3 regions of the Streptomyces sp. NPDC023838 genome follow, and region 2 is predicted to be linked to each of the others. Evidence: riboswitches for the same ligand, from Rfam matches in the RefSeq annotation. Region 2 holds a riboswitch; each other region holds the start of a gene.
The links. Region 2 has a riboswitch for cobalamin ahead of AB0G17_RS11315 (iron ABC transporter permease). Riboswitches for the same ligand answer to the same signal wherever they lie in the genome.
Positions count from the first base shown of each region.

Region 1: it holds a riboswitch for cobalamin, as region 2 does, so the genes downstream of both, AB0G17_RS29880 (cobalamin biosynthesis protein) here and AB0G17_RS11315 (iron ABC transporter permease) in region 2, are expected to answer to the same signal.
Region 3: it holds a riboswitch for cobalamin, as region 2 does, so the genes downstream of both, AB0G17_RS08905 (CbtB domain-containing protein) here and AB0G17_RS11315 (iron ABC transporter permease) in region 2, are expected to answer to the same signal.

Region 1 covers NZ_JBFAAD010000032.1:62,051-71,919, reverse strand. The annotation lists gene cobN (cobaltochelatase subunit CobN) at 1-1,597, opposite strand, end outside; gene AB0G17_RS29885 (cobyric acid synthase) at 1,594-3,141, opposite strand; gene AB0G17_RS29880 (cobalamin biosynthesis protein) at 3,138-4,067, opposite strand; cobalamin riboswitch at 4,175-4,317, opposite strand; gene AB0G17_RS29875 (hypothetical protein) at 4,440-4,664, opposite strand; gene AB0G17_RS29870 (inorganic phosphate transporter) at 4,693-5,961, opposite strand; gene AB0G17_RS29865 (class II aldolase/adducin family protein) at 6,173-6,832, shown strand; gene AB0G17_RS29860 (hypothetical protein) at 6,909-8,033, shown strand; gene AB0G17_RS29855 (hypothetical protein) at 8,410-9,729, shown strand; gene AB0G17_RS29850 (VOC family protein) at 9,736-9,869, opposite strand, start outside.
Region 2 covers NZ_JBFAAD010000007.1:82,576-92,444, forward strand. The annotation lists gene AB0G17_RS11290 (SDR family NAD(P)-dependent oxidoreductase) at 1-441, opposite strand, end outside; gene AB0G17_RS11295 (SpoIIE family protein phosphatase) at 502-3,003, opposite strand; gene AB0G17_RS11300 (hypothetical protein) at 3,962-4,183, shown strand; partial or broken gene AB0G17_RS11305 (ABC transporter substrate-binding protein) at 4,749-5,738, opposite strand; gene AB0G17_RS11310 (ABC transporter ATP-binding protein) at 5,747-6,514, opposite strand; gene AB0G17_RS11315 (iron ABC transporter permease) at 6,517-7,572, opposite strand; cobalamin riboswitch at 7,682-7,814, opposite strand; gene AB0G17_RS11320 (DUF5988 family protein) at 7,919-8,125, opposite strand; gene AB0G17_RS11325 (amidohydrolase family protein) at 8,450-9,538, shown strand; gene AB0G17_RS11330 (GNAT family protein) at 9,624-9,869, opposite strand, start outside.
Region 3 covers NZ_JBFAAD010000005.1:232,950-242,818, reverse strand. The annotation lists gene AB0G17_RS08945 (phosphoribosyltransferase) at 1-2,023, shown strand, start outside; gene AB0G17_RS08940 (HAD family hydrolase) at 2,020-2,856, shown strand; gene AB0G17_RS08935 (class I SAM-dependent methyltransferase) at 2,877-3,536, shown strand; gene AB0G17_RS08930 (zinc ribbon domain-containing protein) at 3,850-4,065, opposite strand; gene AB0G17_RS08925 (DUF4383 domain-containing protein) at 4,104-4,661, opposite strand; gene AB0G17_RS08920 (hypothetical protein) at 4,872-6,371, opposite strand; tRNA gene AB0G17_RS08915 (tRNA-Val) at 6,553-6,624, shown strand; gene AB0G17_RS08910 (histidine phosphatase family protein) at 6,780-7,349, opposite strand; cobalamin riboswitch at 7,426-7,572, shown strand; gene AB0G17_RS08905 (CbtB domain-containing protein) at 7,609-7,833, shown strand; gene AB0G17_RS08900 (CbtA family protein) at 7,849-8,622, shown strand; gene AB0G17_RS08895 (hypothetical protein) at 8,769-9,050, opposite strand; gene AB0G17_RS08890 (RNA-binding S4 domain-containing protein) at 9,169-9,603, opposite strand; gene AB0G17_RS08885 (DUF2277 domain-containing protein) at 9,655-9,869, shown strand, end outside.

The sequences.
Region 1 (9,869 bases), on a different contig from region 2:
CGCCCAGGACCGCGTCCGGGCCGCAGCCGGAGGAGAGGCCCAGGCCCTTGCCGGGCAGCCACTCCATGGTGCCGTGCTTGCCCATGTGGACGATCGCGTCGGCGCCGAAACTGTTCTCCAGCCACCGGTACGCCGCCATGTAGTGGTGCGACGGCGGCATGTCGGGGTCGTGGTAGATCGCGATCGGGTTCTCGCCGAAGCCGCGCGGCGGCTGGATCATCACGACGACGTTGCCGAACTGGAGGGAGGCGAGCACGATCTCGTCGCCGTCCACGTACAACTGGCCCGGGGGCTCGCCCCAGTGCTCCAGCATGCCGTCGCGCAGCTCCGGCTCCAGCTTCTCGAACCAGGCGCGGTAGTCGGCGAGCGGCACGCGCGCGGGGGCGGCCGCCAGCTGCTCCTCGGTGAGCCACTCCACGTCGTGGCCGCCCGCGTTGATCAGGCGGTGGATCAGCTCGTCGCCGTTGTCCGGGTGGCCCTCCACCACGTAACCGGCGTCGCGCAGCGCGTCCAGGACGCGCACGGCGGAGGCGGGCGTGTCCAGGCCCACCGCGTTGCCGACGCGGGAGTGCTTGGTCGGGTACGCGGTGAAGACCAGGGCGAGCTTCTTCTCCGCGTTCGGCTTGTGCTTCAGGCGGGCGTGGCGCACCGCGATTCCGGCGACCCGGGAGGCCCGCTCGGGGTCGGCCACGTACACCGGCACGTCGTCCGGGCCCTGCTCCTTGAAGGAGAAGGGGACGGTGATCAGCCGGCCGTCGAACTCGGGGATGGCGACCTGCATCGCCGCGTCCATGGGGGAGAGGGCGGCGTCCGACGCCTCCCATGCCGCCTTGGACGAGGTGAGGCAGAGCCCTTGCAGCACCGGCACGTTCAGGTCGGCCAGGGCGCCGATGTCCCACGCCTCCTCGTCGCCGCCCGCGCTGGCCTGCGACGCGGTGGTGCCGCCCGCCGCGAGGACGGTGGCGATCAGCGCGTCCGCCCGGCCCAGCGTCTCGTAGAGCGCCGGGTCGGCGCCGCGCAGCGAACCCACGTACACCGCGAGCGCGTTGGCGCCCTGGGCTTCGATGCGGTCGCACAGCACGTCGACGAAGGCGGTGTTGCCGGAGAGCTCGTGGGCGCGGTAGAAGAGCACGCCCACCGTGGGGCGGCCCTCCACGTACGCGCGCGTGCCGTGCACGCCCCACTCGGGCATCTTCTCCGGCTCGGCGAAGCCCACGCCGGTCAGGAGCACGGTGTCGGAGAGGAACCGGGACAGCTCCACGAGGTTGCCCGGTCCGCCCTCGACCAGATAGCGCAGTGCCTCGGCGACCACGCCGGCCGGGACCGACGACTCGGCCATCAGCTCCGCGTCCGGCACCGACTCGCCGCCGAGCAGCACCGTCGGGACGCCGGACGCCTTCAGGGCCGCCAGCCCGTCCTCCCAGGCGCGCTTGCCGCCCAGCAGGCGCACGACGGCCACCGACGCGCCCTCGATGAGCGCGGGCAGCTCCTCGGCCACGTCGATACGGGTCGGGTTGCCGATCCGGAAGGGCGCCCCGGAGGCCCGGGCCGCCAGCAGATCCGTGTCGGCGGTCGACAACAACAGCACAGTGCTCATGCGGGTGCTCCAGGTGCGATGAAGGGAAGTCCGGCGGGCGCGCCCTGCTCGATGAGCCGCATGAGCGCGTCCGTGTCCGCGTGTTCTTCGATGAGGTCGCCGAGGCGGTCCAGCTGCTCTTCGCGCAGCGCGCCGAACGACGTGTCCGGGGCGGGCACGAAACGCCGTCCGGCGGCGCTCGCGACCCGCTCCAGGAACCGTCGCCTGAATCCGTCGCTCTCAAGTGATCCGTGCCAGTGCGTGCCCCAGACCGCACCGACCCGGCATCCGTCCAGAAAGGCTTCCCCGCCCAGCACTTCGGCGACGCCGTGGTGGATCTCGTATCCCTCCACGGGCTCGCCCAGCGCCTCGCCGGTCGGCCGTGCAAGTGTCTTCTCGGCCGCGAACCGCACCCGTACGGGCAGCAGTCCGAGCCCCGCCACGGAACCCGCCCGTGACTCGACCTCGTCCTCGATGTGCTCTCCGAGCACCTGGAACCCGCCGCAGATCCCCAGCACCGGACGCCCCTCGGCCGCCCTGCGCGCCAGCTCCCGCGCCAGCCCCCGTTCCCTCAGCCATTCCAACGCCCGGACCGTGCCCCGGGTTCCCGGCACGACGACCAGATCCGCGTCGGCCAGTTCCTCGGGCCGGTCCACGAACCGTACGATCACGCCCGGTTCGGCGGCGAGGGCGTCGACGTCGGTGAAGTTCGACATCAGCGGCACCGCGCAGACCGCGACCCGCAGCACGTCCTCGCCGACCGGCGGCGCCACCACGGACTCGCGCACGGCGCCCCGCAACGACACCCTCCCCCGAGCTCTCGAACTTCCTCGAGCAGGGGGGACCCCCATGCCGTCCTCCTCGTCGATGCCGAGCCCGTGCGCGAACGGCAGGATCCCGTACGTGTGGCGCCCGGTGAGCCCGCGCAGCATGTCGATGCCGGGTTCGAGCAGCGAGACGTCGCCCCGGAACTTGTTGACGATGTACCCGGCGACCAGTGCCTGGTCCTCGGGGCTCAGCAGCGCCGTCGTCCCGAAGAACGAGGCGAACACCCCGCCCCGGTCGATGTCGCCGACCACCACCACCGGCAGCTTCGCGGCGCGCGCGACGCCCATGTTGACGATGTCGGTACGCCGCAGGTTGATCTCGGCCGGACTGCCCGCCCCCTCGCAGATCACGGCGTCATATGTGCCCCGCAGCCGCTCCAGGCAGTCCACGACGGTGCCGAGAAGCGCCTCCTGGCGCCCGCCGTGGTAGCCGCTGGCGCTCAGTTCGCCGACCGGCTTGCCCATGAGTACGACCTGGCTCGACCGATCGCTCCCCGGCTTGAGCAGCACGGGGTTCATCAGCGCGGACGGCTCGACGCGCGCCGCCTGCGCCTGCATCGCCTGCGCGCGCCCGATCTCGGCGCCCTCGCGCGTGACGAACGAGTTGAGGGACATGTTCTGTCCCTTGAACGGCGCGACCTTCACGCCCTGACGCACCAGCCACCGGCAGATCCCGGCGGTGACGACGCTCTTCCCGGCGTCCGAGGTGGTGCCCGCGACCAGCAGTCCGCCGCTCATGTTCGTACCTTCCTCACCGCGATCGCCACGCCCAGCGCCAGCCAGCCCACCCGGCGCGACAGCCGCACCGCCCGCTCGATGTCGGGGACTTCCACCGCCCGGCCGCCCCCGTTCAGGACGGGCCGGTGCTCGACGCGGCCGCCGTACGAGAGCGTGCCGCCGAGCCGTACGCCCAGCGCGCCCGCGAACGACGCCTCGACGGGGCCGGCGTTGGGGCTGGGGTGTTTGCGAGCGTCGGTCCGCCACGCGCGCGTGGCGGCGCGCGGATTACCTCCGGCGACCACCGCGAGCGCGGCGGTGAGCCGGGCGCCCGGCCAGCCCGCCACGTCGTCCAGGCGCGCCGAGGCCCATCCGTACCGCAGATGGCGCGGCGAGCGGTGGCCGACCATCGCGTCCAGCGTGTTGACCGCACGGAACGCGACCAGACCCGGCACTCCCGCGAGCGCCCCCCACACCAGCGCGCCCACGACGGCGTCCGAGGTGTTCTCGGCGACGGACTCGACGACCGCGCGCGCGATGCCGGGCGCGTCCAGGGACTGCGGGTCGCGTCCGCACAGATGGGGCAGACGTGCGCGGGCCGCCTCGACGTTCCCGGCCTCCAGGGCCGCGCCGATCGCGCGGGCCTCCCGGCCCAGTGAAGTGCCGCCCACGACGGCCCAGGTGGCGGCGGCGCTCAGCGCCACGGAGGCGGCGGGTCGGCGTCGTACGGCACGGGTGGCGAGCAGCGCGGCGCTAGCGGCGCCTCCGGCGCACACGGCGGTGTGCAGCGCGCCCCAGCCCCGGTGGTCGCGCCACAGCGCGCGCTCCACGGCGGCCGCGGCACGGCCGAACGCGGCGACCGGGTGCCCGCGGCGGGGGTCGCCGAGGAGGAGGTCGCCGAGGAGACCGGCGGTGGCGCCGTACGCGAAAGTGCGATCGGCACGCATGGGGTCAGCCCGCCGCAACGCCGAGAAGGGCTCTGGTACTTCCGGGGGGTGCCGGCAACAGGCAGGCGCGCATGGCGGTATGTCCTCACTCAGGGTGTCCGCGCCCTGGTACGACGTCGACCGGCGGTGAGAGTTCCTGGCTCACGGGGATGATTCCCCGATGACAGTGGCGGGACCGCGCCGGATTCGCACCGGCTTCCTCTTCTGCCGCCGTAAATGGCTCGGGCAGTCCACCATGCCCGGGAACGCCCGTCAACTCACTGCTGACCTGCGACGGGAGAGTGTGCGCAGGCACACAGGGAACCGCCCCCCGGCGGGGCCGGAGGGCGGTTCTGGGGTGCGTGGGGCGCTGTGCGCGGGCTGCTCGCCGGACTACTTGGCGACGATCAGATTGATGCCGTACGCGACGGCCGCCGCGCAGAGCGCGAAGCAGAGGTAGGCGGTGGTGCGGGCCACGGCGACGTTGCCCTTGCCGGCCGTGGCGGACTGCTGCTTGCTGAGGCCGACGATCCCGACGGTGAACAGGCCCACCAGGCCGACGGTGACGATGAGGCTGACACCGAAGACGGTGCCGAGAGCTGCCCAGTCGATGTGCATGACGATTCCTTAGGGGTGCGCGGCCGGGTCAGACGGTGGCCGGGCGGGCCGGGTCGGCGGGGGCCACCGGGGCCGGCGCCGGGATGGTGGCCGTCAGGTCGGCGGCCACGGCGGCGGCGGTCGGGGGCGGGGTGACGGCGGCCATCGCGGTGGTCACGACGCCCGCGGGCTCGGCCGGGGTCTCGGTGGCCGTGGCGGTGACGTCGTGGTGGTCGACCGGCTCGCGGCGCGACAGCTTCCAGATGAAGCCGGAGCCCGCGATCAGCAGGAGCGCCACGAGGACGACTCCCCAGGTGCCCTGGCCGGTGAGGAACTCGGCGCCGGCGCCGACCAGCCCCGCGGCAGGCAGGGTCAGGCCCCAGGCGATGAACATGCGGCTCGCGGTGGACCAGCGGACCACACCGCCCTTGCGGCCGAGGCCGGCGCCCATGACGGAGCCGGAGCAGACCTGGGTGGTGGAGAGCGAGAAGCCGAGGTGCGAGGAGGCCAGGATGACGGTCGCGGCACCGGACTGGGCGGCGAAGCCCTGCGGCGGCGCCAGCTCGGTCAGGCCCTTGCCCATGGTGCGGATGATGCGCCAGCCGCCGAGGTAGGTGCCCATGGCGATGGCCATGCCGGCCGAGACGATGACCCACATCGGGGGGTTGGCGCCCGGGTGCAGCACACCGCCGGCGACCAGGGCGAGCGTGATGATGCCCATGGTCTTCTGCGCGTCGTTGGTGCCGTGGGCGAGCGAGACGAGACCGGCGGAGGCGATCTGCCCGGCCCGGTAGCCCTTGGCGGTGGCCTTCTCGGCGGCCGGGTCGACGTTCCGGTTGATCCGGTACGTCAGACGGGTGGCCAGCATCGAGGCGACGCCCGCGACGATCGGGGCGGCGACGGCGGGGAGCAGCACCTTGGTGACGACGGTCGAGCCGTTCACCGAGGACCAGCCGGCCGACATCACGGCCGCGCCGATCAGACCGCCGAACAGGGCGTGGGAGGAGCTGGACGGCAGGCCGAGCAGCCAGGTCACCAGGTTCCAGAGGATCGCGCCGACGAGCGCCGCGAAGATCACCTCTGTTCTGATGCCCTTTTCGTTGATGATCCCGCCGGAGATCGTCTTGGCGACCTCCACTGACAGGAACGCGCCGACCAGGTTGAGCGCGGCGGACATGGCGACCGCCGCTTTGGGCTTCAGGGCGCCGGTCGAGATGGTCGTGGCCATCGCGTTGGCGGTGTCATGGAAACCGTTCGTGAAATCGAACACTAGAGCTGTCACGACCACAATGGCGAGCAGCAGCGTGATGTGTTCCATTTACCCAGTCAATCGTTCGACGTCAGTGGCTGTACGAACGTAAGCAACCTGGATGAACGGAAGGTGAACTGGGTCGGACTTCACGGTGTATCCAGCCGGTTTCTCGTGTGGTCGTTCACTGACAAGCCGGGCATACCGGCCACAGAGGCGCCATTGACGAGATACCGCTCACTCCGCCGCCCCGGGCGCGGAGCCTGCGAGGATCGCCCCCATGGGAGAGCCGAACGACTCCGCGGCGATCGCCTCGGCCTGGGCCGAGCTGACCGCCATCGCGCGCCGCACCGCCGAGGAAGGCCTGGTCGTGGGGACCTCGGGCAACGTCTCCGTACGCGTCGGGGACCTGGTCCTGGTCACCCCCACCGGGGTCCCCTACGAACGCCTCGGCCCCGGCGACACCGTCGCCGTCGACCTCACCGGCCACCAGGTGACCGGCACGCTGCGCCCCACCAGCGAGCTGCCCATGCACCTGGCCGTATACAGGAACACCGACGCCCGGGCCGTCGTCCACACCCACGCCGTGCACGCCACGGCCGTCTCCACCCTGGTCACCGAGCTCCCGCCGGTCCACTACATGACCGCCACGCTCGGCGGCCCGGTCCGGGTCGCGCCCTACGCGCTGTACGGGACCGAGGAACTGGCGCGGAACATGCTCCACGCCCTCGACGGCCGCACCGGCTGCCTCCTCCAGAACCACGGGACGATCACGTACGGCACCACGCTTTCCCGGGCGTACGACCGCACCGCCCAGCTGGAGTGGATGTGCCGCCTCTGGCTCGCCGCCTCCTCCGTGCCCGGCCGCACCCCCTCCCTGCTCTCGGCCGCCGACCTCGACCGGGCGGCCGAACAGTTCCGGGGATACGGACAGAAGTGACGCCCCGCGGCCCGGCGGGTGCCCCAGTGGGCCCCGCCCACTGGCCGTGCCGCCGCGTTCTGCCGACACTGGAAGGGTGCGCCCGGCTACAGCGACGGCAGCGGCCGTCACCACACTCATCGGCGTCGGCGCGGCAGCGGTGGCCGCCGGACGGTACGCGAGCGACGCGGCCCTCAGGGCGTCGCCCGGCCGCCCGCTGCCCGCCGACCCCGAGCTCACCGTCCACGCCACGGCGCCGGGGCGGATCGCCCTGACCCGCTGCCTGGCCTCGCTGCGCCCCGGGACGTACGGGGTCGAGGGGTCCGGCATCCGCGCGGTGGTCGGCGACGTCGTCGACGTGCCGCACCCGGCCGACACCGTCGTGCGCCGCCTGGAGCGGGTGACCCAGGGGAGCCCGCAGCCGGGCGACCGGGTCCGGCTCACCCCGCAGCTCCACCACGGCACCCCGGCCGAGGCGCTCGGGCTCGACCACGAGGACGTGGAGATCCCCGCGGAGCTCGGCGTGCTGCCCGCCTGGCTGGTCAAGGGCGTACGGAGCACCTGGGTGATCGCCGTGCACGGCCTGGGCACCACCCGCGAGCACCCCCTCAACGTCATGGGGTTCCTGCACCGCCAGCAGCTGCCGGTGCTCGACCTCGCCTACCGGGGCGACGAGGGCGCCCCCCGCTCCCCGGACGGCCTCGGCCACCTCGGCGACTCCGAGTGGCGCGACCTCGACGCCGCCATCCGGTACGCGGTGCGCTCCGGCGCCGACCGCGTCATCCTGCACGGCTGGTCCACCGGCGCCACCATGGCGCTGCACGCCGCCGCGCGCTCCGGGATGCGCGAGTACATCCGGGGCGTCGTGCTCGACTCGCCGGTGCTCGACTGGGAGGCCACCGTGCGCGCCCTCGCCGTCGCCCACGGCGCCCCGAGCGCGCTGCTGCCGCTCGCCGTCCGGGCCGCCCAGGGCCGCACCGGCCCGCACGGCGACCATCTGCGCGAGGCGGCCGACCCCAACGCGCTGCGCGTCCCTGCCCTGGTCTTCCACGGCCCCGACGACACCCTCGCCTCCTGGCCCCTCACCCGCGAACTCGCGGCCCGCCGCCCCGACCTGGTGACCCTTCACACAGTCCAGCACGCCCCGCACGCCTCGATGTGGAACGCGAACCCCACCCGCTACGAGGAGGCACTACGACGCTTCCTGACCCCGCTGATGTAGGGCCCCCGGCCGGCCACGCCGCATTCCGTTTGCGCTTTCTGCCCGTCGGCGGGCTGCGCTGCCCCGGGGACGATTCCCGGACCCCCGGCCGTGCGTGGCCCGTGTGGGATTCGGGTGGGGGCCCGTTCCGTTTGGGCTTTCTGCCCGTCAGCGGGCTGTGTTGACCCGGGGGCAACCCCCGGACCTCCGGCCGTGTGTGGCCCGTGGGGGATCCGGGCGGCGCCCATTCCGTTTGGGCTTTCCGGCCGTCAGCGGGAAGACTGCATCCGTGACGTCCCGGAAGCCTGAAGAGAAGTTGCCGCGAGACTCCAGACTGCGGCTTGTCCGCGCATCGCACGCGAAGGATGCCCGACCGCTCGCCAGCGCCCGACGGGCCGTGAGCGACCGCCGCTCCCGGCCGGCGTCCCGGCCGCCCGAGGGCACCCCGGCCGCCGCCGAACTGGCCCGCCAGGCCAGAGCGGTGCTCGCCGACGCCGTACGCGTCGCCCGCTGGGCCGACGCCGAGCGCGCCCGGGGCAGCGCGCCGCGCCCCACCCCGACCGGCACCCTGGCGGGCGCCGCCGCCGAACAGGCCGCCGCCACCCTGGGGCTGACGCCCGCCCAGGTGCGGGCCGGCTGGGACCGGGCCCGGCTCGCCGGACTCGTCGAGCTGCACGGCGGCACCGCGCGCCCCGGCTGGCGGCTGCGCGCCTGGGACCGGGACGACGCCGCGGTGCTGCGCGGCTGGGTCGCCCTCTTCGACGCCTGGTCGATCGTCCACCCCGCCCCGGCCGCCATCGCGCCCGCCGCCGTGGCCGAGGTCGTCGAAGCCGTCCCCCAGGTGCTCTCCCTCCTCCAGCTCTCGGCCGGGCCCGTCCTCGTACCGGCCCTGCTAGACCTGCTCGGCCAGCGCGTCGCCGAACTGCGCGACGAGCGCTGCGAAGTGCCGTACGGCACCGACGCGGACGGCACCGGCGACCGCCCCGCCTCCCTCGCCTTCCTCTCCCTCCTCCTGGACTGGGTACTGGCCGGGCTCGCCGCCGTCGGCGCGCTCACCCTCGCCGAGGGCTCGGCCACCCTCACCCCGCTCGGCAGCTGGGCGGTGTGGGTCAAGCTGGAGCAGATCTGCGTCGCCGCGCAGAGCCCGGCCGGCAACATCGAGCAGTCCGCCGAGGACATGCTGCGCGGCTGCGCCCGGCTCACCCCCGGCCCGGCCCGCGCCGAGTACCGCGCCTGGCTCGCCGCCCGGCCCGTCGGCAGCGCGGTGACCGAGCTGCTCGACGCGGCCCGGGGCGAGGACGCCCTGGTGCGCGGGCTCGCCTTCGAGGCGCTCCGGGTCGTCGGCGCCCCCGCCGAGCCCGAGGTGCGCGCCGCCACCGACGAGATCTTCCTGCGCCCGTACGCCCTGCTCTGGCTCGCCGAGCACGAGGGGACCGACCCCGAGGACGTCACCGCCGTCCTCACCCGCGAGGAGTCCACCTGGCTCTGGGTCGACACCGCCGCGGCCGTCGCCGACCACGGCGAGGTCGAGCTGATGGTGCGCCACCTCGACTCGGCCGTTCAGGGCACCGTGCCCGCCCTGCTCGACGAGGTCAGGGCCGTCGGCCACCCCCGCACCGTCCAGGTCCTGGTCGCCCTCGCCGCCGCCCACCCGGACCCGGCCCTGGCCAAGGCGGTGCGCCGCGCGGCCTTCCAGGTCCACACCGGCGGGGTGTAGCCGGGGTCAGCCGGCCGCCGCGCCGGGGGCGTACGTACCGAAGCTCCACACGTTGCCCTCGGCGTCGCGCGCCATGTAGTCCCGCGAGCCGTAGTCCTGGTCGGTGGGCTCCATCAGGATCTCCACGCCGTGCTCCACCG
Region 2 (9,869 bases):
GGCCAGGGACACGTGTACGGCGCCGCCGAAGATGGTCGACATGGCGTCCTGGAAGACAGGGGCGTCGAGCGCCGTCACGGGCGCCACCTGGATGACGCCCGCATTGGCGACGACCACGTCCAGGCCGTGCTGTTCGGCGGACACCCGGCCAACCGTCTCCGCGACCGCCGCGGCCTCCCGTACGTCACACACCTCGGTCCCCACGGCGGCCCCGGTGCGGTCTTCGATCCACTGCGCCGCGCGCTGAAGCTCCTCGGCGTCGCGCGCGAGGATCGTGACCCGGCAGCCGCGGTGGGCCAGCCGGGCCGCGATCAGCAGACCGAGTCCGCGCGAGCCGCCGGTGACCAGTGCGGAATGCCCGCTGAGGCTGTTCTTGGACGCGTTCTCGGACGCGGTTTTCGACGTGTTCTGGGATGCGTTCCTGGATGCTTTTCCCGCCATGGGTCACACCTCCCGTTGCTCCTCGCACCTTCGGGTACCCCGTCCCAGACGGTACGCCCCCTACCCCCGCTCGGCAGGCGGGGACGGGGCCTGCGGGGCGAGGTGGACGTCCAGGACGCAGATGTCGTCCCGGCGGCCCTCACGGCGCGCGGCCAGGACGTGGGCCAGGGTGTCGGCGGGCCCCTCACCCAGCAACCGCGTCGCGCCGGCGGCGAGGCGGGCGAGCCCCTGGTCGATGTCCTCGCCGGGTTCCTCGACGAGCCCGTCGGTGTAGAGCAGGAGGTGGTCGCCGGGCTCCAGGTCGAGACTGCTCTGCTCATACGTGGACCCGGCGACGGCGCCGAGGAGAGGGCCCCTGGGCAGCGGCAGGAACCGGGCCTCGCCGCGCCGGACGAGCAGCGGCGGAAGGTGCCCGGCCCGTACCCAGGTCAGGCGGTGGTCCCACGGCTGGTAGCGCGCCATGATCATCGTCGCGGTGGCTCCGCCTACCCCGGACGCCATGTGGAGCAGAAGGGCGTTGAGCCTGGCCAGCACGTCCGGGAGGGGGGAGCCGGTGATGGCCATGCCCTTGGCCGTGAAGCGGAGCTGGGCCATCGTGGCGACGGCGTCCAGACCGTGTCCCGCGACGTCCCCGACGACGAAGAGCGCGCTCTTGTCCGGGAGCTCGATCGCGCTGTACCAGTCCCCTCCGACGCTGACACCGCTTTCGGACGGCACGTAGGCCACGTCGACATCGACCCCGGCGAACCGCAGCGACTGCTCGGGGATGGGGAGCAGGGCGTGCTGGAGGCGGGCGGCGAGCGCCCGTTCGGCCTGGAGGATGCCACGCTGCACGAGCGCCGCGCGTTCACTCTCGCGCAGGGCGAGTTCGGCGCCGCGCTGCACGGTGAGGTCCTGGAAGAACCCGTACACCTCGACAGCGGCGCCGTCCGCGTCCGTCTGGGCCTCAGCGACGAACCGCAGGTGTCGTACCCCGTCCGCGGTGGTGAGGCGGAAGGGCTGGTCCACCGCCCCCGCTCCGTCGAGGAGCCGCCGCACCGCCGCCGTCATCGTCGGCACGTCCTCGGACACGAGGCCGTGGGGCAGGTCCTCCAGCGCCGTCGGGCCCTGCGAGGGGTCGCGGCCGAAGATGGCGTACACCTGGTCGGACCAGGTCATGGTGCCCGTGACGACGTTCCACTCCGCCCACCCGAGGTTCCCCAGCCGCTGCATGTCGGCGAGCCTGCGCGTCTCGCGGGCGCTGCTGTCGTGCCGCACCCAGGACACGACGAGCCGTCGGCCCAGCCTGCACGCCCGTACGGAGTAGAGGGACTCCTGGGGAACTCCGGCGGTCACCTCGCGGTAGACGAACGGCTCGCCCTCGTAGAGCGTTCCCGTGATCAGCGCGTCCTGGTAGCCCTCCCAGAGGGCGGTGCCCACCACGGTCGGATAGGTCTCCAGGACGCGCCTGCCGACGAGTTCCTTGCCGCTGCGCCCCGCCACGTCCACCGACGCCGGGGCCGCCGCGTCGATGCGGTAGTCCTCGATCTCCCCGCTCTCGGAGTAGAGGGGCGTCAGGAGGATCGCGGCCGAGGAGAGCGCGTCGAGGATCGTCTGGACGGCCTCCACTTCCTCGTCCACCGCACCGGCCAGGGCGCCTTCCGCCCCGTGCAGGGGCTCCGCGCAGAGGCGCACGGCCTCTTGCAGCAGGGAACGTGTTCGTGGGGCGAAGGGCCCTTCGCCGGTCCTCAGGCAGCCGACGACGACGGTCGTGGCCCCGTCCCCCGGTACGGGGATCCAGGCGCGCGACGCCCAACGCTCCGGCGGGTCGCCGATGAGCTGGTACGACGCCGCGTCCCGCTCCGGGTCCTCCAGCCACACCGCCTCCCGGCCCGCGATCGCCTCCAGGGGGGCGACCCGGCCCAGCGGCGGGATGTGGCGCCACTGTCCGGCCAGTCCCTTGTCGATACCGGCGCTGCCGACCAGCTCCAGGCTGCCCCCGTCAGCGACGCGATAGATCATCACACCGTCCACACCCGTGGCGTCGGCCAGGACGGTGAGCAGAAGCTCCGCCACGTCGTCGGGGTGGCCCGCATCGGAGAGGCCGTGCGCCAGCCGGGCCAGAGGCGGTCGTGGTAGGTCCCCACTCGCCGCGGCGGGCGAGCGGCGGGGGCCCGGGGCCGACGCGTACGCTCCCTCGCTCTCCCCGCTCTCCCCGCTCTCCCCGCTCTGCTCGCACGGCTCCTCGGCGGCCGAGGTGCCGGGCCCCGGGCCGGTCCCGCCCGGTGTGGTGCCGGCGGCCGGCGGCCCGGGCTCCGCGCCGGTCCCGCCCAACGTGATCCAGCACTCCTCGATCAGGGTCCGCCCGCGCTCGTCGGCGCGCCGCAGGAGCTCCTCGTACGCCGCGTCGGCCGACAGCCCCGCCTGCCCCATGAGTACGCCCTTGGCCCGCTCCAGAACGGCCGTCGTCGCGGCCGCTTCCGCCATCTCGGCGATCTCCGAACGCAGCCTGGCCACCACGCGCGCCAGAGCCTCCACGTCGGGTGCGGCAGCCTCGCCGGGCAGCACCGAGTCGCTGTTCATACCCCGAGCATGTCATCCGGGCCCCGGTCCCGGCGCCGGTTTCTCCAGCTCTTGATCCTCAGCCCGCAGAGAAACGTTTTTTGTCCAATCCCTCAGGTCACGGGTTCCGGTGCCGGTACGGGCCCGGGTACCGGCCCCGGCTGAGGGTGCGGCTCGGGGCGCGGTGCCGGCGGCGGCTGGGGATCGGGCTCGGGTTGCGGTGGCGCCGGAGGCACCGGATCCGGGCCGCCGGGGGCCGGTACGGGACCGGGGACCGGCCCGGGGGACGGCCCCGGGCCCGGGCCGGGTGCCGGAGTGGGACTGGGCGGCACCGGGTCGTTGGGCGGAGTGCCCATCGCGGCTGCCGCGTCGGGAGCGGGCACCAGGCTGTCCTCAATGGGCGGCGGCCGCGGTGGTTCGGGTGCCGGTTCATCGTCCGGCGCCGGTTTCGGTGCGGGCCGCGGAGCCCGGGGATCTCCCGGCCAGGGGTGCGTGGGCGGCGCCGGATGCGGGTTGCCCGGGTCCGGGGGGAACGGATGGGTGGGTGGACCGGCTTTCGGATTCGTCATGATGCACGTCCGTATGCACGTCTGCGTGTGCGCCTGCACATATATATGCACGTATGTCTGTATGTATGTCCGTTTTCACGGCTGGTGGATCGCGAGGTGACCGGCAGCGGGTGCGCCTCGCCCGCAGCGTCGCCCTCCTTCAATCTTCTCCCTCCCCGCGCACCGAAGCACGTCCGTGCCGGGGTCCTCCTGGTCACGGGCTGTGGTCGCGGCTGTCCCGTGGCGCGAGGGCCGCGAGGGCGTGCGTAGACCAGGACGGGGCGTCGGCCGCAGGTCCGCCGCAGCTCGCCGCAGACCCGGCATGCGCGTTCCGACGAAAAAAACTACGCCCCAAAACGACTTCCACGAAAGGGAGTTGATACATACGGTCGCCTTTGTCAGTTGGGACGACAACGTCAAGAAGGGACACCATGAACCAGAACCTTCGGGCGGCGGCCGCCACGGCGGCGCTTGTCACCGGGCTCCTCGCGGCGGGCGGCACCGCCCACGCGGCCGGACGCATCGACGCACAGCACCTCGCCGCGCACATCGACAAGGCGGTCGCCGCCGAGCAGGAGAGCGGCACGACCACGGGCGGGCCCATCCTGGGTGTGATCAACAGCCCCGCAGGCACCGAAGCCTCGTACTCCTGACAGGGCGGAGGTACGCACCGTGGACCAGCCGGGGGAAGAGCGCGTCGCTTGGTGTCCCAGTGGGGAAAGCGGCCGTCCGGAATCCGTTGTTCTGGGCGTCAGATCGGGGGAGAACGACCAGGTCGTCTATCTGGACGAGCCGGTGCCGGCATCGCAGGTCCTGCCCGCCATCCCCGAGGGCATCGCGCCCCACCGGATACTCCGGTTCGCCTCGCACTGCGTGTCCGGCTGTGCCAACCGGGTCGGCGACGACTGCGGTCTGATCCAGCGCATCCAGACCCTGCCGTCGTCCGGCGTGGCGGCAGCCGTGCCACGGTGCCATCTCCGTCCGCGCTGCAAGTGGTGGAACCAGGCGGGGGTGGACGCCTGCCACCGGTGCCCCGCCGTCGCCACGCTCAACTCTCCCGACGACGAGCTCGCCGTACTCGTCGCGGATCCCTCCACCACCGTGGAGCAGTTGGAGCACTGGATCGCCGCGGCCGAGTAGGACGAGCAGGAGTGACCCGCACGACTGACGAGCAGGACTGACGCGCACGACTGACGGGCTCACCAATCGATCGCCTGGCAGCGTCCGCAGATACGCTCCCAGCCTGGCGATCGCCGACGGGTTGCGCGGGCTCTCGACCAGGTCGGCGTAGTCGAGGACGAAGATGCGCCGGTGCTTGACGGCGGAGACGTTGCGCAGCGGGGCATAGGACAGGAGGAACTTCTTCTTCTCCTCGGCGCTCACATCTCCGTAGTCGCAGATGACGATGGTGTCCGGGTCGCGCTCGACGACGCTCTCCCAGCCGACGGTGGTCCAGGAGTCCGCCACGTCGTGCATGACGTTGACGCCTCCGGCCTCGGTGATGATCTGCTCCGGTGCGGCATAGCGGCCGGAGGTGAAGGGCGTGTCCCGGCCGCTGTCGTAGAGGAAGACCGACGGACGGTCGGCTCCGTTGGGCGCCTTCGCCCGCACGTCGGCGATCTGCTTCTTGAAGTCCTGGATCAGCGCGGCGGCCCGCTTCTCGACGCCGAACAACCTGCCGAGGTTGGTGAGGTCGGCGTAGAGGGCGTCCAGTGGCGGCATGATGCCGCGCGAGGACGACGTGCGGCCGTTGTGGCAGGACTCGGTGAGGACGTACGAGGCGACGCCGAGCTTCTTGAGCGCGTCGGGGGTGAAGCCTCCGTCCTCACGGAATCCGTAGTTCCAGCCGGCGAAGACCAGATCGGCGCGGGCGTCGAGGACGTTCTCCTTGGTGAGCTGGTCCTTGGACAGCCATGTCACCTTGTCGTAGCCGCCCTTCCAGGGCAGACCGCCGATGTCCCCCTTGTCGTCGGGCATGGCGAAACCAGCCATGCGGTCCTCCAGGCCGAGGGCGAACATCAGCTCGGTGATACCGACGTCATTGGTGACGACGCGTTCGGGGACCTTGTCGTACGTCACCTGGCGGCCGCAGTTGGTGAGGGTGACCGGCGATGACTTGGCGTCCCCGGACCCGGACGACTCGACCGTGGCACCACAACCGGTGGCGGCCACGGCCAGGCAGAGGGCGGTGGCGAGCAGCTTGCGCATGGGGATCCTCAGGTGGTGGGCGGGAGCAGGTCGAACAGGAGCTGGAGGGCGCCGGTTCCTGGATGGCGTACGCGGTGCGCGCGCACGCCGAACACCGACGCCAGCAGTGCGGGTTCAAGGACCTCGTGCGGCGGACCGCTGGCCGCGATCCGGCCGCCGTCGATGACGTACAGGACATCGCAGTGTGCGGCGGCGAGGTTGAGGTCGTGCAGGGCGGCCAGCACGGTCAGGCCGCTGTCGCGGACCAGCGTGAGGACGTCCAACTGGTGGGCGATGTCGAGGTGGTTGGTGGGTTCGTCGAGGACCAGCACCTGGGGTTGCTGGGCGAGTGCGCGGGCGATGAGGGCCCGCTGTTTCTCGCCGCCGGACAGGCTCAGGAAGCCCCGGTCGGCGAGATGGGCGACGCCCGTCCGCGTCATCGCCCGTGCGCAGATCTCCCGGTCCGATGCGGCCGTACGGTCGCGGTGCGGCAGCCGCCCCATGGCGACCACCTCGGCCACCGTGAAGTCGAAGTCGGCGGACGACTCCTGCGGCAGCGCGGCCAGGACGCGGGCGGCGGCCCGGGGGCGCATGGCGTGCAGAGCCTCGCCGTCCAGCCGTATGGTTCCCCGGGCCGGGCGCAGCGCCCGGTACACACTGCGCAGCAGGGTCGACTTCCCGCTGCCGTTGGGCCCGACGAGTCCGACGAACGCCCCGGTGTCCACGGCGAGCCGGACGTCCTCGACCAGCCGGGCCCCGGCGGCCTCGATCGTCACCTCGTCGATGTCGAGCCGCATCCTCAGCTCCCCCCGAACGCGTAGCCGCCGCGCCGCATCAGCAGCAGGAACGCGGGAACCCCGACCACCGCGGTGATCACGCCGACCGGCAGCTCGGCCGGGGCCAGCAGTAGCCGCGACAGCACGTCCGCCCACACCAGCAGCACCGCTCCGGCGAGCGGCGCCACGGCGAGCACCCGCCGGTGGTCGGCGCCGACCAGCATCCTGACGACGTGCGGCACCATCAGTCCGACGAACCCGATGGCCCCGCTGACCGCGACGACGGCTCCCGTGACGGCGGCCGTGACCAGGAACAACTCCCTGCGCAGCCGGGCCGGTTGGACGCCGAGGGCGGCCGCGGTCTCGTCGCCCATGGCGAGGGCGTTGAGCGCTTCGGCGCGCCACCGCAGCCACGTCCATCCGCCCGCCACGGTCACCGCGGCGATGGGGACCTGCGCCCAGGTCGCGCCGCCCAGACTGCCCAGCAGCCACATCATCGCCGACCGGGCCGCCTCGCCCCGGGCCGCACCGAACACCATGACCGTGGTGAGGGCCTCGAAGCCGTACGCCAGTGCCGTCCCCGTCAGGATCAGCCGCAGTGGGGTGAGCCCGCGGGGTGAGCGGGCCACGGCGTACACCAGCGCCATGGCCGCAAGCGCCGAGGCGAACGCCGACACCGACAGCGCCCACACCCCCAGCCCCGCGAACGCCCCCAGCAGGATGACGGCGTTGGCGCCCACCGCCGCACCCGAGGAGATGCCCAGGACGAACGGGTCGGCCAGCGCGTTGCGGACCATCGCCTGCACGGCGACACCGACCGCCGCGAGCCCGGCCCCGACGACGGCGCCGAGCAGGACCCGGGGCAGCCGGATCTCCCAGACGATGGTGTACGCGGCCGCGTCACGCGCGTGCACGGTTCCGCCGGTGAGCCCGGCCCACAGAAAGCGCGGCACGTGCCCCCAGCCGACCCCGGCGGCGCCAAGTCCCACGCCGCACATGAGTGACAGCAGGAGCACCAGTCCCAGCGCCAGGCTGAGCGGCAGCACGGGTATCCGGCCGGGGGCAGTCCTTCGGTGCACGGGCGGGGCCGTCCTTCGCATGGGCCGCCTGCTGAAGACAGAGCAGGAGACAGCCCGTACGGCCGCACCGGCCGCGCGGCCCCCTCTCGCAGTCCACGGCGAGCAGTCAACGGATCGCTGGACCCCTCGCGGGCGATCGGGCTCGCGCGACGGACCCCAGGGTCGCCGCGCACACCGTTGCGGGTCAGCGCCGGACTCTCACCGGACTTCCCCCACGGGAGGCAAGGCGAGCCTAACAAACCGCTCTCCAGGGCCGCCCGGGCCTACCGCCCTTGCCCGTCCCCGTACTCCTGCCCACGAGCCGTGGGGTGACGAATCCCGAGCGAGGACGCCCGGTGGCCGCCGGCTACTCGGCAATCGCGGTGCGGTAGATCCACTGGTAGACCCGCAGTGATCCCTCGGCGGTGTCCTGGTGCCGCTGGGTGGCCTCGAAGTGTTCGTAGCCGCCCCTGAACGGCACCTTCACCTCGGCGTCCGGCTCGGTGATCGTCACGATGCGGTCCGGCAGGTCATCCGGGCCGCCCTCAAGCACAGCCCTCGCAGCATTCGACACAGCCAGCTCCTTTGCGGGTCATTGCACGGCGGAGTGACTTCTTCCCCGGTCGTACACGGAACCACGGCCCCGAACTCCCAAATCCCTCCGCTGGACGAATGCCCGGCGTCGAGTAACGGGCGAGTTGTCACCCTCCCCCTGTCGGAGCGCACTGGCGTCCGGGTGACAAGTCGAACACCTTCGCCCCGAGGCCCGGCCATTTCGGCAAGCCTGCCAGGACCATTCCATGGGCACATTCCCCATGCCCTTGCGGCACGCGCCGAATTGGCCGCCATAGCCCAGGGCCGCGACAGAAGACCGAGTCAACCGGAGGTCATCATCGGCATGTCACACATCACCAGGCGCCTCGGCATGGCCGGTGCGGTACTGACAGCGGTGGCCGTCGCCGCCTCGTCGACCGGGGCGGGCTCGGCGGTGGCCGGGACGGCGTGTTTTGACCGCGCGAGAGAGCCCTACACCTCTCAGGTCGACAGTCATCTGCACTTCCGCCCGTTCGGTGGCCCGGCGATCGGGTTCGACGAACTCACCGGCTACCTGCACAAGAGCGGTGTCCGGCACGCCAGCATGTACGGCATCGGGCAGATGCTGCCGGTGAACTCCCCCTGCACGTACTACCTGGACTGCCCCGGCACATCCGTCGCGCCCAGCATGAAGAACGACTTCGCCAACGCCGAGAATTACGTGGCGGCGAAGCCCAAGGACCCCGAACTCGCCGTCTCCATGACCTTTATGGATCTGAATCACCCGGAGACCATCCCGCCGGGCATCGCGCTGTACGACAAGGAGTTCCCAGGGGTTTTCCGGTGGGCGGGAGAGGTGAACCTCGTCAAGCAGGCGCTGTTCCCCAACCACCACACCGCCGCGACGAGCGAGAACATCAAGAACTGGGCACCGTTCATGAAGGTGCTACGGAACCGCGGGATCCCGATCACCATCCACTCGGACCTCGGGAACAACGCGGAGCAGACCAAGTATCTCCATCTGATGGAGGAGACGCTTCACCGGTATCCGGCGAACAAGATCGTGTGGGCACACATGGGGCTCTCCAAGGAGCTCACCACCATGGATCCCGACCGGCACATCGGGATCATGAAGAGACTCCTGGACAAGTACCCCCGCCTCACACTGGACCTCAGCTGGCGGGTCCTGGAAGACAACTACTTCAGCAAGCCGGGAGTACGGCAGAAGTACGCCACGTTCTTCGACCGGTATCCGACCAGGGCCATTCCCGGCACCGACTTCGTGGCCTCGCGCGACAAGGACTACCACGTCTACGAGCAAGAACTCGAAGTCACCAGCCGGATCAACAAGGCTTTGAACGACCGGGCCTTCCGTGACATCGCCCTCGGAGAGAACTACTACCGGCTGCTCAGCCTCCACGAGAGCGCGCCGCAGGTATGCAGGGCAACGTGACGGACATACCCCGGGGCGAACGCCCCCTACTGCCACCACGTCTGAGCGCCGCAGTCGGCGAGCTCCACCGACTGCGGCGCTTCAGTCACCGGCGGCCCCCCGAGCCATCGGGCTCGCTCATCGAGTGCAGCTGGGCGAACTCCTCGGCGAGCATCCCCATCATGACGAGATCACGGTGTCGGCCGGCCAGGAACACGTGATCGCGGAGGCGACCCTCCTCGACGAAACCGAGCCGCCGGTGTAGCGCCAGCGATGCCTCGTTGTGGGCGAAGATCCGCGCTGCGCACTTGTGATAGCGCCGCTCGGCGAACATGAAGCGCAGCAGCATCAC
Region 3 (9,869 bases), on a different contig from region 2:
GGCGCTGCTGGCGCGGGACGGGGTGCTGGTCCTGGTCGACGACGAGTTCTCGACCGGCAACACGGTCCTGAACACGATCCGGGCGCTGCACGCGCGCTACCCCCGGCGCCGGTACGTGATAGTCGCCCTGGTCGACATGCGCTCCCCGGCGGACCGCACCCGCTTCGCCGCGTTCGCGACGGAGATCGGGGCGGAGGTGTCCCTGGTGACCCTGGCGGCAGGAACGGTTCGCCTGCCGGAGGGGGTACTGGAGAAGGGCCAGGCGCTGGTGGCCGAGCACAGCGGCACCCCGGTCCCGGGGGCCCCTTCCCCGCCCCCCGCCACCACCCTGCCCGCCGTGGCCCGCGCCGAGCTGGCCTGGCCCGATGGCCTCCCCGACGGGGCGCGGCACGGGTTCACCCCGGAGCACCGGGTGGTGCTGGAAGCGGCGCTCCCCGACATGGCCGCCCGCATCCGGGAAGCCCTGGGGGACACCCCCGGCCGCACCCTCGTCCTCGGCTTCGAGGAGCTGATGTACGCGCCCCTGCGCCTCGCCGTCGCCCTGGAGGAGGCGGGCGTGGACGTCCGCTACTCCACCACCACCAGGTCACCCGTCCTCGCCGTGGACGACCCCGGCTACGCCATCCGCACCCGCCTCGTCTTCCCCGCCCACGACACCCCCTCCGACGGCCCCGGCGAGCGCTACGCGTACAACGTGGCGGGCGCCGGCTTCGAGAGCGTCGTGGTCGTCGTCGACTCCGTCGCCGACACCCCCGCACTGCACGCCCCCGACGGCCTGCTGGCCCGGCTCGCCGCGCACATCCCGCACGTCGTACTGGCCGTCGTCCCCTCGTACGTACCCAAAGGTGCCCCCATGCCCGAGCCCCTGCCCGAGCCCCTCCGAGGGCCCGCCTTCTCCTCGTACGCGCCCGACGAGGTCGGCTGGCTGCTCAAGGACCTGTCCGGGGTCGAGCTGGAGGCGCCGACCGAGGAGCGCGAGGAGGCGATCCAGAGCGGCGGCGCCCACTACGCGGAGTCGCTGCCGGTCGAGTACCAGCCCTCGCCCCAGTACCAGGAGCTCTTCCGCGCCGCGCTCGACTCCTCCGCCGACCGCATCGCCCGCGCCGTCGGCATCGTGACCGAGACGGTCCTGGCCGAGCGGTCGCCGCGCCCGGTCCTGGTCTCGCTGGCCCGCGCGGGCACCCCCGTCGGCGTGCTGATGCGCCGCTGGGCCCAGCGGCGGCACGGGCTCGACCTGCCGCACTACGCCGTCTCCATCGTGCGCGGCCGCGGCATCGACCCCAACGCGCTGCGCTGGCTCGCCGCCCACCACGACCCCGCCGACGTCGTCTTCGTCGACGGCTGGACCGGCAAGGGCGCGATCACGCGCGAACTGGCCGCCGCGATACGGGAGTTCGCCGAACACTCGGGGGTCGACCGCTTCGACCCGGAGATCGCCGTCCTCGCCGACCCCGGCTCCTGCGTGCGTACGTACGGCACCCGCGAGGACTTCCTCATCCCGTCCGCCTGCCTCAACTCCACCGTGTCGGGGCTGATATCGCGGACCGTGCTGCGCCGCGACCTGATCGGGCCGGGCGACTTCCACGGCGCCAAGTTCTACCGCGAACTGGCCGGTTCCGACGTCTCGGTGGACTTCCTGGACGCCGTCGCCGCCCGCTTCGACGACGTCGCCGCCGACGTCGAGCGCGAGGCCAAGGCGCTCCAGGGCGCCGACCGCAGCCCCACCTGGGAGGGCTGGGCCGCCGTGGAGCGGATCAGCGAGGAGTACGGCATCCACGACGTCAACCTCGTCAAGCCCGGCGTCGGCGAGACCACCCGCGTCCTGCTGCGCCGCGTCCCCTGGAAGATCCTGGCCCACCGCGACGCCGGCGCCGACCTCGACCACGTACGCCTTCTTGCGGAGCAGCGCGGGGTGCCGGTGGAATGGGTCGACGACCTGCCGTACAGCTGTGTCGGACTGATCCACCCCCAGTACACGCGCGGGGCGACCGGCGCCGACGGCAAGGCGGTGGCCTCCCGATGAGCACCCTGATAGCCAGCGACCTCGACCGTACGCTGATCTACTCGGCGGCGGCCCTCGACCTGACCATGCCCGACCCCCGGGCCCCCCGGCTGCTCTGCGTCGAGATCCACGAGCACAGGCCGCTCTCGTACATGACCGAGAACGCCGCCACCCTGCTCGCCGCGCTCAAGACGGACCCGGACACGCTCTTCGTGCCCACCACGACCCGCACCCGCAAGCAGTACCAGCGCATCCAACTGCCCGGCCTGCCCGCGAAGTACGCGATCTGCGTCAACGGTGGCCAGCTGCTCGTCGACGGGGTCCCCGACCGCGACTGGCGGCGGCAGGTGGACGCCCGGATCTCCGACGAGTGCGCCACGCTCGACGAGGTGCGCGCCCACATCTCGGCCGCCGCCGACCCGGCCTGGCTGCGCAAGGAGCGGGTCGCCGAGGACCTCTTCGCGTACCTCGTGGTCGAGCGCGCGCTGCTGCCCGAGGACTGGGTCAAGGAGCTGAGCGCCTGGGCCGAGGCGCGCGGCTGGACGGTCTCGCTCCAGGGCCGCAAGATCTACGCGGTGCCGAAGCCGCTGACCAAGAGCGCGGCCGTGCACGAGGTGGCCCGCCGCACCGGCGCCGAACTCACCCTGGCCGCCGGGGACTCGCTCCTCGACGCGGACCTGCTGCTCGCCGCCGACGAGGGCTGGCGCCCGAGCCACGGCGAGCTCGCGGACTCCGGCTGGACCGCGCCGCACGTCGACGTCCTGGACGAGCGGGGCGTGCTGGCGGGCGAGGAGATCGTGCGCCGGTTCGCCGCCCGCGCCACGGCCGCCGAGGTTGCGCCCGTCCTGCCCTGACCGGTCCCATACTCGCCCTTATGAGCAAGGGAAACACCACCAGGATCACCGACGAGCTGTACGCGTACATGCTGGCGCACAACCCGCCGCTGGACGCGGTGCAGCGCGAGCTCGTGGAGACGACGTACGCCCGGCTGCCCGACCACGCGGGCATGCAGTCGGCCGAGGAGCAGGCCCCGCTGCTGGCCTTCCTCGTCCGGCTCGTGGGCGCCCGGCACGTGGTGGAGGTCGGCACCTTCACCGGGTTCTCGGCGCTCGCCATGGCGCAGGCGCTGCCCGACGACGGACGGCTGATCGCGTGCGACATCTCGGAGGAGTGGACGGCGTACGGGCGTGAGGCCTGGACGAAGGCGGGCGTGGCGCACAAGGTGGACCTGCGGATCGCTCCGGCGCTCGACACGCTGCGGGCGATGCCCGCCGAGCCGCACATCGACTTCGCCTACCTGGACGCGGACAAGGACAACTACATCGCGTACTGGGAGGAGCTGGTGCCCAGGATGCGGCAGAACGGCCTCATCGCCGCGGACAACGTGCTCTTCCACGGCGAGGTCGTGGACCCGGCGGCGACCGGTCCCGCCGCCGGGATCCAGCGCTTCAACGAGCACGTGAAGCGGGACGAGCGGATGGACAGCGTGATGCTGATCGTGGCGGACGGCTTGACGGTGTCCAGGAAGCGCTAGCGTCCCTGTCCCTGTCCCTGTCCCTGGAGGGCAGGGGTGGGGTGCTGTGGCGTGGCTCCGCCGCGTGGGCGCGCCCGGCCGAGCAGGGTCCGCGGCCGGGGCGCCTGGAAGCCGGGCAGTGGTCCGCGGCCGGGGCGCCAAGGGCCTGTCGTCAAATTCCCGTCTGTCCTGCGACGCCTGGCACGCACTCTCGCCGCACCGGGCGAAAGCCCACGTACGTCCAGTACGAGGGCTCTCGCCCGGCGCGCCGAGAGCACGCACCAGACGCCGCCGGACCGCCCTTCGGGCGACGACGGGAATGTGACGACAGGCCCTAGCCGCAGCAGCCTCCGCCGCAGCACCCGCCCCCGCCCCCGCCGGACGGCGCCGGCGCACCCTTGGCCATCCCGCCCACAGCCACGGTGGACAGCAGCTTCACCGTGTCCTCATGCCCGGCAGGGCAGGTCGCGGGCGCGGCCGACTCGGCCATGGGCCGACTGAGCTCGAACGTGTCGCCGCACGAGCGGCACCGGTAGTCATAGCGAGGCATGCCCCCAGGCTAACCGCCCGGTGGCGGGGCCGTGCGGCTTACCGCAGCGGCCGCTCCCGTACGCCCGGCTCCGCCTCCGCCTCCGCCTCGCGCCGCGCCTTCCAGTACGGGTTGTCGTGCGGCAGATTGCTGCCGACCCGCCCGTACATCCCGAAGACCATCAGCGCCAGGCCCACCAGGAAGCTGAAGATCACGTTCTGCATCTTGAAGGCGAGGAAATTCGCCGAGCCGCGGTCCAGCAGGGCCAGATTCACGAACCCGCTGATCAGGAACAGCACCCCGAGGGACATGTTCAGCCAGGACGCGAAGTTGCCGCCCTTGACCATGCCGTAGAGGAGCAGCGCTCCCACGACGATCGAGATCACGCTGAGCGTGCCGTTGGTGCTCAGCCCGGCGACCTCTTTGCCGCCGGTGTCGAAGAACCCGATGTTGTGGGTGAGCCCCAGGATGCCGAAGACGAGCAGGAAGAGCCCCATGATCCCGGCGCCGAAGCGGTACACCTGGCTCAGGCGGTGGTCGACGGGCAGGTGCTCGTCGAGGGACACATGGGGGGTGCGCAGGGGGTGGCGCACGGGATGAAGCGGCTGGGTGGCCATGGGCGGCCTCCTCGTGTCGTCCGTACTCCCAGGATCCGCCCGTCTCGCAGAGGAGACAACTCGTCCGGGCGGCGGACCTGCGGCATCCTGGCGGCGGACCTGCGGTATCCCGGCGGCATCCCTTGCGGTGGACCGGTGGCATCCCGGTGGCATCCCGGTGGCATCCCGGCGGAGGCCTGCCCGCGCTCCGGCGGGCCCCGGTGCCGCCCCTCAGGCTCCGTGCCCGCGCTCCTCGCGGATCTGGGCCACCACGCGCGCGGCGGTCTGCCGGACCGCCTCGGTCTCGGTGAGGAAGTGCCAGTAGTCGGGGTGGCGGCCCTCCAGCGTGGCGATCGCGCGGTCCAGCCGCGCCACGGCGTCGTCGAGCGGGCGGGCGTGGTGCGGGTCCGGGGTGTTGCGGCCGGACATCGCGAGGCGCTGCGCGTCCCGGATCGCGAAGCGCGTCCGCTGGATCTCCTGCTCCGGGTCCTTCGCCACGGCGTTGAGTCGCTGGAGCCGGTCACCGGCGGCCGAGACCGCCTCGTCGGTGGAGTTGAGGAGCGCCCTGACCGTACTCAGCCGGGAGGTCGCGTCGGCCCAGCGCTGCTCGTCGCGCGCGGCGGCGGCCTCCTTCAGCTTCTCCTCGGCCTGCCGTACGTTCACGAGCGCCTGGTCGGGGACCTGCTGGAGGTCCTGCCAGCAGGCGGCCGCGAACCGGCGCCGCAGCTCGCTCAGGACCGGGTCGACGGTCCCGGCCCGGGTGGTGAGCGCCTGCGCGCGCGTACGCAACGAGACCAGCCGGCGGTCGATCTCGGCGGCCCGCTCGGGCAGCCGCTCGGCCTCGGCGCGCACCCCCTCGGCCTCCCGCAGCACCCGGTCGGCCCGCTCCAGGGTCTCGGGCACGCCGTGCCGGCCCGCGCCCTGGTTGAGCCGGGTCAGCTCGGGCCCCAGCGCGGCGAGGCGGGCGGCGAGATCGTCCGCTCTCATTCCGGACGCCCGCACCGAATCGAGAGCAGTGCTCGCGGAAAGGAGCGCCTGTCGCGCCCGCTCCACGGCCGGCGCGAGCCGCGCCAGCTGGGTCTCGGCGGTGGACAGCAGCGGCCCCAGGCTCTGCTCGAACCGGTCGAGCTCGCCCTTGACCCGGACGAGGTCGTCCTTGGCCTTCGTCAGCTCGCCCCTGGCCCGGGAGGCCACCGAGGCGTCCAGGTCGTCACGGTCCAGGTCGTACGCGTCGACCGCGGTGATGTAGTCGTTGCTGACCTCGTCGATGCGCCGGCCGAGCGCCGCGAAGTCGTCGACGGCCTTGCGGGCGCGCGGCGAGCTGTCCACCGCGGTGATCGTCTCGATGGAGATCCGCAGGTCGCGCTGGGCGGTGTCCAGCTCGTAGAAGGCGGCGGCCGCCGCGTCCTTGGCCGCCTGCGCGTCGGCCCGCACGCTCTCGCCGCGCCCGCCGAACCACCGCCGCGTCCCGCCTCCGGCGAACGCCCCGGGCAGCAGCGCGGCCCCGAGCACCAGCGGCAGCGCGACGAGCGCGAACGCGTCCCCGAGGACCCGCAGCCCCCCGGCGGCCCGGCCTCCGGCCACCGGCCCTCTGGCGGCCCGGCCTCGGGCCACCGGCCCTCCGGCGGCCCGCACTCCGACACCGGGGACGATGGCACCCGCTCTGCTGTACGGCCGCGCGTGTGTCGCCGTCACATCCCTCTCCCGTGCCGTGTCCGCCTGCCGGTTCATTCTCCCACCTGGTACTGACGAACACACCGGCCGATTAGTTCGCACTCTCCCGCCGCCCCGGGCCGATCCGGCCTCCCGCGCCCCCGCGTCCCGCGATCCGAACCGGGCCGCCGCCGAGAACGCGTTTGCAGCCCGGCCCCGGAGGCCATGTACGCTGTTCCCTCATCCACGGATGTGCCACGGGCGTGTAGCTCAGGGGTAGAGCGCTGCTCTTACAAAGCAGATGTCGGCGGTTCGAAACCGTCCATGCCCACCCGTAGGAAGCGGCAGGTGAGAGCCTGCCGATGGCCCCCCGGCCGATCTCGGCCGGGGGGCCGCTTCATGCCTGCTTCATGCCCGGACGTCACAGGGATGCCGCATCCCACCACAAGGGAGGCCCCCCGCCGATCAGGGCGGGCCCCTTCGTCGTTACCGTTCCCCCTCCGCCGGCCGCCCGCACCGCAGGTTCCAGCGCCCCGCCCGGCCCGAGAGTTCCGTCAGGGTCAGGGGGGCCACGTCCAGGCGCCAGAAGGAGGCGGGGGGCAGGGTCAGGGCGTGGGTCACGGCCGCGCGGACCACCGCCGGGGAGGCGACCGCGAGGATCCGGCCGCCCGCCGCCGGGAGCGTGTCCAGCCACGCGCCCACGCGCGCGATGAGCGCGAGCAGGCTCTCCCCGCCGTGCGGCGCCGCGGCGGGATCGGTGAGCCATGCCCGTACGCCCGTGGGATCCGCGGCGCTCAGCTCGTCCAGCCGGCGCCCCCGCCAGCGGCCCAGATCCCAGTCGGTCAGGGCCGGTTCGTCGCAGGTGGGCAAGCCGTCCGCCAACTCGTAGAGGGAGGACGGCGGCTTCAGTCGGCGGGCCGGGACCGGAAGCGCCGCCGCCGCGGCCTTGACCCGGCGGACCGCGCCCTCGTCCGGGGCGGCCGCGTCGTCGCCGACTCTCGCCTCGCGCGCGTAGCGGTCGGCCGGGGGTGAGATCAACATCACGCGTACGGTCATGGGACAAGCAGAGCACGGCCGTTGACGCACTTCGCGCGGGGGCTGCGCCCCCGTACGCCGTAGCGGTGCGGTCCGTCACGCGGTACGGTCTCGTGGACATAAAGACGGTGTGAAGGAAGCCCGGTGAGAATCCGGCACGGTCGCGCCACTGTGAACCCGGCGAGCGCCCTCAACAGGGAGCGAAGGCGGGGAAGTCAGACCCACCACCGTCGACAAAGGCACCAATGACCGGGACGCGTGTTCCCCAGGAGGTTCTGCCGTGGCACTCTCCGCCGCCCCTGCGCCCAGCGCAGCTGCAACGCCGGCCATCACCCCCATCTCGCTCAAGGCGATCGCTCCCTGGGCGCTCTTCTTCGGCATCCTCATGCTCGTCCTCCTGTACTTCGTCGGTGCCGAGCAGGGCGCCACGAACCTGATCTCCGGTGAGAACGTCCATGAGTGGCTCCACGACGGACGCCACCTGCTCGGCTTCCCCTGCCACTGACCGGGGAACCGACTCGTGAACTCCCTGTCCGTCAGGGCCCTGTTGGTGCGGGGCATGATCGCCGGTCTGGCGGCGGGCGCCCTGGCGCTCGTCGTGGCGTACCTCCTGGGTGAGCCCCGGGTGGACGCGGCCATCGACTTCGAGGAAGCGCACGCGCACGAGCACGGCGAAGAGGTGTTCAGCCGCACCCTGCAGTCCACCGGCGGCCTCGCCACCGGTGTGCTGGTGTTCGGCGTGGCCATCGGCGGCATCGCCGCGCTCGCGTTCTGCGTGGCGCTCGGCCGGATCGGCCGCTTCGGGCCGCGCGCCACGGCGGCGCTCGTCTCGGTCGGCGCGCTCCTGACCGTCTACGTCGTCCCGTTCCTGAAGTACCCGGCGAACCCGCCGTCCATCGGTGACCCCGACACGATCGGCAAACGCACCGCCCTGTACTTCCTGATGATCGCGCTGAGCGTGCTGCTCGCCGTCGCCGCCGTGATCCTCGGCAAGCGGCTCGCGCCCCGCCTCGGCAACTGGAACGCGACCGTCGCCGCGGCGGCCGCCTTCCTGGTCGCCGTCGGGCTCGCGTACGCGTTCCTGCCCACCGTCAACGAGGTCCCGAAGGACTTCCCGGCCATGCTGCTCTGGCGGTTCCGCCTGGCGGCCCTCGCCATCCAGGTGACCCTGTGGACCGGCTTCGGGCTGGTCTTCGGCCACCTCGCCGAACGGCTCCTGGTGCCCAAGGCCGCACCGGCCGGGCCCCGGGACTCGGGCACGACCGTGGAGAGCACGGCCGCGGCCGCCCACTGACCCTGGCACCGCCGCACGCACGAGGGCCCCGGACCGTGATGGTCCGGGGCCCTCGCGCGCGTAGGCCATGCGCTGTTCTCGGCGTGCTGTGTGCTGTGTGCTGGTTGTTGTGCGCTGTGGGTGCGGTGTGCTGTGGTGGCGCTCGATCAGTCCGGGCGGCGCAGGGAGAACAGACGGCTCTGCCGCTCCCTGCGGTAGCGCCGCTCCCACCGGTCCATACGGTCCCGGCGGGCGCGGTAGGCCCGATAGTCGGTGTCCGTGCCACGGCCGCCGCCGGCTCCGGACGAGCCGCCGGACGGTGCCGTGGAGCGGCCACGGCGTGGGGCGCTGAAGAGTACGGCCACCACGGCGACGCAGAACACGATGCCGCCGAGACTGAAGCCGAAGCCGTACAGGACCAGCGCCAGGACGAGTAGCAACAAAATCATGGCGTGTTCCTCTAGGGACGGATCGGGGGCTCCCCTCGCCCCCGGGCGCCCTCCAAGCTACTCCGGTACGGCGGGAGTTGGCCTCCGAGTTGTGCGGGCGTCGGCGCCTCACGCGCCCCTACAGCCCGCGCAGCCGCTCCATCTCCCGGCGGTCCCGCTTGGTGGGGCGGCCCATGCCCCGGTCGCGCACTCCGGCGGCCAGTACGTCCGAGCGGGCGGGCGGCGGCGGGCTGTTGTCGACATAGGTCTCGGCCGCGATCGTCGCGCCCACCCGCTTGCGGATGACCTTCGCGACCACGACGATCCGCTCCCGCCCGTCCAGGCGCAGCCGCACCTCGTCGCCCACCTTCACGGTGTGCGCGGGCTTGACGCGCTCGCCGTTGAGCTGGACGTGACCGGCGCGGCACGCCGTCGCCGCCTGGGAACGCGTCTTGGTGAGCCGTACGGACCAGATCCAGCTGTCGATCCGTACGGGCTCGGAGGGCCCCGCCGGTCCCGCCGGTCCCGCCGGGCCCTTGGCCCCCTGTGCCTTCACCGCGTCTGCTGCCGCCATGCCCACGACTCTACCGAGGCCGTTGTCAGTGGTACCCGTCACACTTGAGGCATGTGCAGAAGCATCAAGACGCTCAGGCCGCCGGTCCTCCCCGAGGAGGCCACCGACGACGAGATCCGCGCGGCGGCTCTCCAGTACGTGCGCAAGGTGTCCGGCTTCCGTGCGCCCGCCGCGCACAACCGGGAGGTCTTCGACCGGGCGGTGGACGAGATAGCGCGGGCCACGGCCGAGCTGCTCGAAGGCCTGGAGATACGGGGAGTGCCGGT